Regions from separate parts of the Rhodopirellula bahusiensis genome, predicted to be linked through region 1. Evidence: riboswitches for the same ligand, from Rfam matches in the RefSeq annotation. Region 1 holds a riboswitch; the other holds the start of a gene.
What was found. Region 1 has a riboswitch for cyclic di-GMP ahead of CEE69_RS13825 (Flp family type IVb pilin). Riboswitches for the same ligand answer to the same signal wherever they lie in the genome.
Positions count from the first base shown of each region.

Region 1 (5,410 bases):
TGTCGGAAGTGATTCGCAACGAAACTTTGCAAGCTGTCCTGGACGTTCGCCTTTCGAACGCGCGTCTCGGATTGATCGACCGCCAACTGCAGTGGGCGGAAGAGCGACTGGCTGAAACCCAAGCCGCGATCGAATTGGACCAACAACCTGTTGGCTCTGACGAACTGATTCGACTGGAAATCGAAAAGCTTCGGGGCGACCAACTGGCCCGGCGATTGGATGTTTCGCTGGCGATCACGGAGTGGAAACGTGTGCAAGGAATCGTGTTACGATAACCCTTCACGAACGTTCCACGACTCGCCCGCGCCATTCACGACGCGAGGCAATATGCTAGGCCACCGCGATGAATTCGATCTGTTTCTCGAAGGGAACTGCAGCACAACTGGTATGCGCGGCAGCGTTTCTCGCGTTTTTCGGTGTCGGCTCTGAGGCCGCCGAAGGGGATCCAATCGCAGTTCGAGTTTGGCCTGGTGGAATGGTAACGGTTCAGTCGCATTGGGGACTGAGTGTCGCCGTCCAAAACGACGCCTCGACACCCGAGGGCTCAGCACCCGAAGGTGATTTGCCGAGCAATGAATCCGAGGCAGGCAAAATCCCCAAGTCCAGTGCGACGATTTCGATGGGTGAGTCAGGCTCATACATTCTCAGCCGCCCCGCCAACCAAGCCGACGCGACCTGGAAACCAGTCACCGGAGGCAACGACAGCACTGATGACGAACCCCAGACGCCGAACGACATCCGCGTGAGTTCGCTCGGCGGAAAGGCGGTCCACATTCAACTGGATGGCGTCGATTTGGTTATTGCGGGATCGGATTGCACGCCTCAAACGTTGGAAACGATTCCAAGCATCGACGCAGTCATTGGTTCCAATCTGCAGCGATTTGCCAGCGAAGATGACAAAATGTTGCCAGCTCACGTTCGGAACTGGATCTCCGACTCTTCTTCACCGGTCGAGTCAGTCGAAACGCACGACCAGGATCACAACACGGTCGCGGTTTCGATGACTACGCAGGATTTGAAGTCAGAGTCGACGGCTGTTTGGTGGAACATTTCGACTCAACCTTGGCAAATGCCCGAGGCAATGGACCGAATGTTCATCGCGATGGAATCATCTTGTTCGGAGTCGCAGAAGGTCTTCGCCGCTCTGACAACCGAGCAAATGAACTTCGAACCCGCAAACGGGACTCACACACCACGCTGGAACGTGGAACACATGATGGGTCGGCAACTACTGTTCTTTTCGCAGATGTACCACGAATCGGATGATTCGATTCCGGTGATGGATCTGAATCCCGCACAAATGCCACCGGATTACAAATTCGCGAACGCGGATTGGACGGGTGCCGAAGAGGCAAGACAGATGAAACGGGTTAGCGACTTCTCACGACGGTTCGCATATCTATTGGATGGGTATTCAGTCAACGACAAAGTCCCCGGCAGTCGTTGGCCAACGCTCAAGGCACTGCTGAACCAGATGGAACGGCACTACAGCGAGCACACCGCCAACACGCAAAAGAAGTTTCTTCTGCCGGGCTGGCCCTCCAAAGAGTGACTCCGCCACCGCTGGGTACAGGCCCAGCTAAACAGAGGGACACCATTCTTATAGTAGAGCATGCGTCGCTTTGTCATTTTTACAATCGTGACTGGCTTCCTAATCGTTGCGACCGGAACAACCCGGCAACTTGCCCCGCCGTTAAGGTTCGGCCAACCGATCTTTTTTGACACCTTCGTTTTCTGTCGTAGTGTTCGGTAGTGAGAAAGTGAATGGCCCAAATGCGGCGGTTCACTGCCACGTCGAGCATTCGGAGGTGTGTTGCCTTGGGATGTTCGACTGGGTCAGCCGAAGTTCCCTGACAAAGGCAAACCGTTCGAGAGGACGGCACGCAAAACCACGGGTCCGTGAGTCGGTCGATCGCATTGTTTGCGTTCGGCTTGGCTTCAGGAAAGCCGAGTTGCCGTGGAAAGAACCCGTTGTTGTTTCGTTTGAAACACCCGCGAGTTTGAACCGAGGCTTGTCAGTTTGATTTCCATTGACGAAGGCTGTTGTCACCTGGGTCGGTTCACAATGAATCGACTGACACCTTGTCGCCGGGTTAACGAGACATAATCGTGGCCCCCGTTTTTGTCTGGAGTTAGACATGAAGAAATTTGCTGAAAACGTTGTTGCTTTCCTGAAAGAAGAAGACGGACCAACTGCTGTTGAGTACGCCGTCTTGTTGGCTCTGATCATCGTCGTTTGTATCGGTGCTGTTACCACAATCGGTAACAACGCCAACGACAAGTTCGGCGAAGCTGGCGCTGCAATCGCTGCCAACTAAGTGCTGATCCGGCGGGTGTTACCCGTCAATTTGGCGACATACCGAATGGCGGCGAGACCACTCTCGCCGCCTTTCGGCATCGCCCAAGGGGGAGCCCTGTTGCGACGACCTTGCGGATCGAAATGAGACGTTCCGACATTGCAAACTCAATGGCAGTCCTTGCTACCACTCATTCCACACCTTTCAAGCTTGCCCCCGGGCATCGAGCGAATGAACTATCCACTAATTCCCGCTGACGCTGCCGCCCATGTATGGCAATTGGCCTGCTGTGGCGTGACATTGCTGTTCGCCATGTTGAGCTGGATGATCGGTCCTCGCTGATCCATCTGAATCGACCGGGACACGACGAGACGTTCACCGCCAACACACACACCTTCCAATTTGAAACCACCAACGGACGATTCGCTTCACGGACGACTCGCCCGAAGAAACACGGGGAAATCACCATGGACACTCTCCTTCACGGCATCACCGAAAACTGGACCATCTGGTTCGTGACGGTTGTCCTCATCGTTGCTGCTGTCATCGACGGCATGATTTTGAAAGTCCCAAACTGGTTGACTTTCCCGTTCATCATTTGCGGTTGGACCCACTGGTTCATCCAGGGCGGCTTTCCTGAACTGGGATACAGCCTGCTGGGTACCTTCGTCGGCATGATGCTCTTGTTGCCACTTCGCAATGTAGGCGGAATGGGAGCAGGCGACGTGAAACTGCTGGCAGGCATCGGTGCCTGGTGCGGGACCATGATCACGTTGAAAGCTTTTGCCGCGACCGCCATTGTCGGCGGAATCATGGCTGCGTTCATGATTTTGAAGAGCGGAGCGTGGATGAAACACTACGCTCAGTTCCTGAAGATCATGGAAGAATGGCGAACGATCCGCAAACCGGAGCAACTCGCCGCGATCGCTCGAGAGCGAAAGCCAACGATGTACCTCTTGCCATATGGAATTCCAATGGCGATCGGAACGATCATCTACTTCGCCGCAACGGGCCAATTGGTCTGATTCAATTTGAAAGTCGAGGGCCGCATGGAACCCCCATGCGGCCTGTCGTCATTTGTGCCCCAAATTCAGGGGCTTTTCCCTCCAAGCGTTGGAAATCACAAGCAAAACGGTCGCGTGTCAATCTGTGACGATTGGGCAAGCGGACTCGGTTGCCCCAAGTGTGTTTAGCTCTTGAAGACTCACGCCCGATACCGTGAGTGACGCTTCCATTGCGGGCGGTCGGCCATCGATCGAATTCAACGCGAGCAGTCTGTCAACTCTGGTTACCCACTCGATTGCCATGCGAAACAAATCAGTCTTCCTCATCCTGGCCTGCGTTTGCGGCACGATCGCCGCGATCGGCGTTAGCCAGTGGATGCAAGCTCAGTCGACGGGTCAGAGTTCAGTCGCGACGGTCGAAATCTTCGTGACCGCGAAAACCATTGACATTGCCGAAGAAATCACCGCCGACAAAATCCGTCTCGAACAATGGCCTGCCGATCGCGTTCCCACGGGAGCCAGCGGGAAACTCGAAGACGTCGAAGGCAAGTTTGCGCGTCAACGTTTCTACGAAGGCGAACCCGTGATGCCGGTCAAATTGATGGCCGATGCCAACGGTTCTTCACAAACCATTCCAGTCGGCTTCAGCGTCGTATCGATGCGTGCTGACCCGGAAAGCAGCGTTGCAACTTTGGTACGCCCCGGCGACCGAGTCGATGTGATGGCGTACTTCGTCAAAAGCGAATTGATCCCCGAGACAACCGCGAAAACAGTTTTGACGGGCGTGCGAGTCTTCGCCGTTGACGGTCGAACCGAACGCGAAGTTGATCCAGAGCTCGAAGCCAAACCGGCTCGTTCGATCTCGCTCCTGATTCATAAGAAGGACACACCCGCTTGGACCTATGCCAGCGAACTTGGAAAGATTCGCCTGACGCTGGGCAACCCGAGCGACATCAACGAAACAAAAGACGGTGAAACGGACGGCGGTGCCGGCCAAGAGTTCTTGCGTTGGTTGTCGGACTATCAAATCGCACAAGCTCAACGCGAAGAAGATAACAATCGCGTCGAAACTCCTGTCGTGAAGCCATCCATCCAAGCACCCAAAAAAGAGAAGAAGCGGGGCTTCAAGATGTTGAAGATGTCCGGCGGTGTGTTGACGGAATACTGGATCGAAGAAGGGTCCAGCGTGCCGAAGGTGTTGGCTGAATCGGGTCGTGAAGACCTCGAAGAAACAAATACCGACCTTCGGACTCGGCCGGGTGCAGATTATCCCCTCCCCAGCGAGAACGAACTGGATGATCCCAGTGCACCAACCGATTACAGCTATCTGAATGGATCGCAAAGTCCATTCTACAACAGCGGACCACCTAAAGCAGATGGTTCGCGACCCGACGAGTTTGGTCCGACCAGCCGCTGAAGGCTCGGACTGAACTGAACCTGATTCACCACTGATGCCACGGCTAAATCGCTACCCAGCGAATTGCCGCCCCGCCGCTCACGCGACGGATTGATCGCCGAGAGTTCATGGATGAATTCTCGCGGAGATGAATGAATAACTCGACCCGCCCCGGCAAGGATGCCTCAGATGCGAGTGTGCACTTTTCTTATCCGTCGCGACCGTTTGGTCAGATGCTTGGTTGCCGCCGTTCTCGCGTTGGCGACGATCCCATGCACCCAACCGGTGATGGCGCAGTCTGCTACGACGCTTGCTTCTGCCGCGGGTGATCACCAGATCAACCAAACCGTTGAGCGGATGGATTTGATCGTCAAGAGCAGCCGCATTCTTTCGCTCGGCGAACGCATCCCCCGCTTCCAAGTTCACAACGAAGAAGTCTTGGGTGCAACTCCGGTTTCCGAAAACCAAATCCAGGTCTTCGGCAAGACTCCCGGTACCACACAGATCAACCTCTGGGACACCGAGGACAAGCTGTACACGATCGACGTCACCGTCGTCGCGGATGCTCGCGAAGTCGAAGGCATCCTCAACTCACAGTTGCCACTCGCATCGCTTCGCGTCACGCCGATTGGTGAATCGGCAATCATCTCGGGTTATGTGACCAGCGTCGACGATGTGGACAAAGCGGTTGCGATCACGGAACAGTTCTACAC
Region 1 covers NZ_NIZW01000009.1:259,259-264,668, forward strand. Annotated here, with positions in the region: gene CEE69_RS13815 (hypothetical protein) at 1-275, shown strand, start outside; gene CEE69_RS13820 (DinB family protein) at 344-1,552, shown strand; cyclic di-GMP riboswitch class I at 1,849-1,960, shown strand; gene CEE69_RS13825 (Flp family type IVb pilin) at 2,139-2,318, shown strand; gene CEE69_RS13835 (A24 family peptidase) at 2,765-3,322, shown strand; gene cpaB (Flp pilus assembly protein CpaB) at 3,516-4,718, shown strand; gene CEE69_RS13845 (type II and III secretion system protein family protein) at 4,887-5,410, shown strand, end outside.

Region 2 (5,410 bases), on a different contig from region 1:
GAATCAAACGTTTCTGACGCCAACCGTTGCGTACAAAGTCGATCGTCAACGCATCCAGCAACTCGGGATGAGTCGGTTTCTCGCCCCGAACGCCGAAGTTGTCGACGGTCCGCACCAGTCCTTCGCCCATCAGGTGCATCCAGATTCGGTTGACACTGACCCGCGCGGTCAGCGGGTGATCAGGATCGGTCAACCACTGTGCCAACTCCAACCGACCGCTTCCTTCCAAGGGTTCAAACGCGGTGGTGGATTCGCTGAAGACCTGCGGAATGCCTCTCGGGACGATGTCGCCCAGATTGCTGACCTCACCCCGAATATGAATCGGGCAATCCTCCTGCTCATCGCTCGGTAAATCGGCCAGCGCCATCGCGGTCGGAACGGGGGGCGGAGCATTGGCGACCAAATCGGCTCGTTGTGACTTCAGTTGCTTGAGTGTCTGAGTCAACGTGGTTCGCATCGCGATGGTTTGTTCAATCGCCGCGTCTGATTCACCCGGGTCCTTTTCGCCATCGACCTGAACCCACTGCACGGCATCGGCGATCACATAACCATCCGTCCCACGGTTCGAAAGGGTGACCTGCGACTGAGTTTCCGCCTCGCACTCAAAATCCTTCAGCACGCTGTACGTGCCCGTCGTCGGAGGAACCGTCTGATTCAAAACCAGATCGTGAGTCTCGTCGTTCAACTGCACCGTGACAGGCAGATTCGACGCCCGATTGCCGCTGGAGTTGTAGTGAACCCGAAGCTCATACCGTCCGGCATTGGGCAAGACTGCGGCAAACCGGATCGACGCCTCGCCTTTGTTTCGATTTTCGTCGTGCACATAACCTTTGCCAACAAACCCAGATTTGTACGTCGATTCAACCCAGTGACCTTCACGAACGGCATCGACATCATCGATCGTGATTCCTTCGAGTTCCGTCTTCTCTGCCAGAACCTTCAGTTCCGACTCGACTGCTTTGATCTCTTGATCGAGGTCTTGCAGCGATTTTTCGTGAGCACGAATGGACTCCTTGTGCTTCATTGAAATCGGAAGCGGAGTTTTCTTCCAAGTGCTGACGTATTGCTGCGACTCACCATGCAGTGTTCGCGTGCTGCGAAAGATCCCCGCCATCGCGTAGTAGTCTCGCGTGGTGATGGGATCAAACTTGTGATCGTGACAGCGAGCACAACCAAACGTCATGCCAAGAAAAGCACGTCCGACCGTGTCGAGTTGCTCGTCGACCACATCCATCCGCAACTTGGTTTTGTTGCGTTCACTCAGCATCTTGGTGCCGATCATCAAGAACGTGGTGGCGACCAACTTGTCACGTCGATCTTCATCGGAAGAGGCCGGCATCATATCACCCGCGATCTGTTCGCGAATCATCCGGTCGATCGGCATGTCGTTGGCAAACGCCCGCACCAAGTAATCGCGATACCGCCAAGCGTCGTGATGGGTCGCATTGAAATCGCTGCCGTTGCTGTCGGCATAGCGAGCCACGTCCATCCAGTGCCTCGCCCAATGTTCCGCGAACTGCGTGCTGGCCAGATAGCGATCCACCAATCTCCGCCAATGTGCGTCGCTGGGATCCGCTTGAAATTGCCGAAGCGTTTCAGGATCAGGTGGCAATCCTGTCAGATCAAACGCCAAACGTCGCAGCCGCACACTTGGGCTTGCGATCGGAGTCGCGGTCAAACCTTCCGCGTCCAAGCGTCGTTGCAGGTAGGCATCAATCGCGGAATCAGAATCAAACGCAACCGGCGACTCGCTCGCACGTGGAGGCTGAAACGCCCAAAACTGCCGAGCCTGCTCCCAGTCGAATGACTTTGGCTGAGAACTTGTGAGCTGTTCCTCTTCATCCATCAATCTTGGATCAGCCGCACCATCGCGAATCCATTTTTCAAAATCTCGCACCACGTGGTCGGGCAGCTTTCCCGAGGGTGGCATCTCGGAGGACTCGTACCGAATCGCCGCCATCAGTTCGCTTGCTGCGGGATCGCCAAGTCGGATGGCCGGCCCACTGTCACCGCCAACTTCCCATCCTTCCTTCACATCCAAACGCAACGAACCGCCCAGGTCTTCCGAATCCTCCGCATGGCATTCATAGCAATATTCGATCAGAACCGGACGAATGCGAGCTTCGAAGAAGTCAAAGGATTCTTCGTTCGATTCATCCGCGGAAACCATCGCCGCACAACCGATGGTTAGCCAAACAAAAGCCAGCATCCATCGAGCGGTCGGCCAACGATTGGCGATCGAACAACATCGATCGCGGTTTGATTGAGCGATGTCGTAGTCAAACGAGGGCGGGGCGAACGGACTCTTCATTACAGAACCGTCGATCAAAAGGTGGGGGAGAGGCGGGCCCTATAGGGTACACCATTCCCAACAACCGTGTGCCGCGCGAGTCATCGCACCATCAATCAGTTGGAACCAGAGGTCAAAAGTCGACCATTCCGCTGCAAAATCGTTTCAACCGGCACGAGCGGGCGAACCACTGTCGCAGTCGCACAATTTGCAACCGGGGATGGCTCACAAAAGCCCACCTGCTCATTCGTGACCTAGTGTTTGTGTTAGCGACGTTGTGGGCTTCCGATTCGACATTCAAGAAAACGGCAAACCACGTGTAAACGTGGGACGCAAAGTCATGGATCCATGTTGAAAAACTTGGACTGCCAGACCGCCCTGGATGCTTATCGACATCGCGAGAAGATGTGGTTGTCACATCGAGCGGGGGGGATTTCCTGCTCACACCGAAGGCGCACACCATGCGGAACGAACTTGCCCTTTCAAAGCTACTCCTCGCGAGCCTGCTGGCCTTATGGGGTTCACTCACTCCAAGCGACGTCTCTGCAGACGATCGTAAATCGATCTACTTCATCGAAGAAAACTGGGAACTGACGCTGGGCGATCCTGAGCCTGACATCAATTCGCCACAAGTATCGTTTTTCGTCTTTCCGAACCGAGACGACGAATCTCGCTACTTCGAGTTGCAACTGAACTATGCCGCGGATGCAACCTATTCAAGCGGAGGGTTCCGCGTCACGGCGGCGGTCAACGACAAGGCGGTCGACCACGAACGCGGCGGGAACTTCCAAAACTGGTCCGCAAGCAACGATTGCATCCGATGGACAACCGTCATGGCCGTCAAGAACTCTCGCTATCTCTTTGCGATCAAAAATGGTGAGTCGGCTGATTGGGGAGCCTTTGGAGGCCCCGACTACTTGGTTGAGATGCCGCATGAAAGCGGTGATGGTCTGATGAAATATCACCCCGATACAAGCCTCGCGAATGTCGACATCGGATTCGGAGCCAATCGTGTTCGTTCAATTCGATTGAAAAGTATCCGGGTCGTTTTTGAGGATGGCAGTGATCAAGTCATCACAATCAATCTGACACCGACGTCGATCAATTCGTGATCGAACGATCGGATCAACGTATCGTGCCCATGCACAGTGGACGAATCTTCAGAAGATTATCCGTTCGTCTCCAACCATCGCGTTCTGCCATCATCCAGTTGAAATCAAATGTCATCCAAATCGATCATCCAACTCCGCTATTGCATTCAAGAGCCTGAATCCCGACGCGGCGCCGCGGGAATCTTTGGCCTTATTCTCTGTGTCGCATTGTTCACCGTTCTGGCGGTCGTTTCAGAATTTGCCTACATCAACACCGCAAGAACAGAACTCTCCAGGTCCGCCGATTCTGCTGCACTCGCGGGAGCCTGGGCGTTGTATGACGCTCGCGTCAACGGGGACCACGATGGCGTCAGCCAGGTAAAGTCTTCGGCAGACCTAATCAGCTCAGCCAATCACATCGGACAAGTCCAGGCTCATGTTGGCTCAGTCGATCACGCAGTCGAGATTGGGTCTTACGATCATGCGACTCTAGTCTTTGAGCCAATGAATGATTGGGCGTCGGCCAACGCGGTCCGCGTGAATCTCCATCTGACAAACTCGGCTCATGGCGAACTTCCGTTGCAGCTGGCTGGATTGACTGGACGAAAATCGCAATCTCTTCGTCAAAGCGTGACTGCAGCATTCCAACACAATATCAGCGGGTTCAAGCGTCCACCGAACAATGGAACCAAGATTGACATCTTGCCCATTGCTCTGGATGAGGAAACTTGGCAACTGGTCAGTGACAAACAAACTTCTGACGACTTGATGTACTTCAACGGATCGGTCGTGGAAGGAAGCGACGGCTTCCACGAATGCTCACTCTATCCAACGGGAACCGGTGCTCCTGGTAATCGTGGCACGGTCGACATTGGTTCATCCAACAACAGCACCAGCGATCTTCGCCGCCAGATTCTCTATGGAATCTCGCAAGATGATTTTGATGCTTTGGGACGTGAATTGGTCTTTGATGAACACGGCGAACTGTCCTTGAACGGCGACACGGGAATCAGTGCGGGAATCAAAGCCGAACTCAGCTCCATCATCGGTGAGAAAAGGATCATTCCGATCTTCCGCAAGGTGCATGGCAACGGCAACAACGCCAATTACACGATCGTGCGGTGGGAAGGGGTGAGAATACTCAGCGTGAAGCTAACCGGCCCGATGAAGAAGAAGCACCTAACGATCCAGCCCACCCCGATGATTGCGAGAGGATGCGAATTCGACTTCGCAGGCAATGTCCACAGCGAGTTTTTGTACTCTCCTGCAATGTTGGTGGACTGATCTCATGAAACGTTCATTGAAAGGAAGACCTGCCAGCCGGCGACCCGCCGAGTCTAGATTCTCTTGGGAACGAAGGTCTCGCAAGAAGACGGAATGCAATGCCAGCACATCTCGACGATCGTCTTTGTTGCGTCATGGGGCTGCGGCCGTCGAATTCGCATTCATCGCCCCGTTGATGATCTTCTTGACCTTCGGGCTGATCGAACTTGGAAGACTCAGCATGCTTCGTGACAGTGCGATTCATGCCACCCGCGAGGGCGCTCGAGTTGCAATCAAGCCATCGGCAACGACGAGCGAAATTTCCTCTCGAGTGGAGGAAGAACTTGGTTTGATGGGGATCAGTGGCGGCAGCTCAACCGTCGATTTCACGAGCGACGGTTCCACCGGAGTGGAATTGGTCACAGTCAACGTTTACATCCCAATTGGCGAAAACAGCTGGCTACCAAACACTCTCGCGATGGGACACACCAACATTGAAGGATCCACGACCATGCGGCGTGAGAGCAGCAACTGATATTGAGTTGAATTCCCAGGAGCTCGCTCACACGACTACCGCTTGAATATGAATGTTCGGCGTTGCGTCAACCAACGCCGAACATTCCTTCAAAATCCAAACTTCAATCTTCTGATTTTGCAGCTTCCTCATCCGATGCGTCCGACGGTTCCTCTTCGTCCTTCGCACTCGCTGCAGCTTTCTGTTCTTGCTGGCGACGCTCTTCTTCACGTTGCTTGCGTTCTTCTTCCA
Region 2 covers NZ_NIZW01000007.1:7,057-12,466, forward strand. Annotated here, with positions in the region: gene CEE69_RS09650 (DUF1553 domain-containing protein) at 1-2,311, opposite strand, end outside; cyclic di-GMP riboswitch class I at 2,588-2,671, shown strand; gene CEE69_RS09655 (hypothetical protein) at 2,752-3,402, shown strand; gene CEE69_RS09660 (Tad domain-containing protein) at 3,511-4,665, shown strand; gene CEE69_RS09665 (TadE family protein) at 4,670-5,179, shown strand; gene CEE69_RS09670 (hypothetical protein) at 5,283-5,410, opposite strand, start outside.
Region 2: linked by a shared signal. The riboswitch ahead of CEE69_RS09655 (hypothetical protein) and the one ahead of CEE69_RS13825 (Flp family type IVb pilin) in region 1 are both predicted to bind cyclic di-GMP.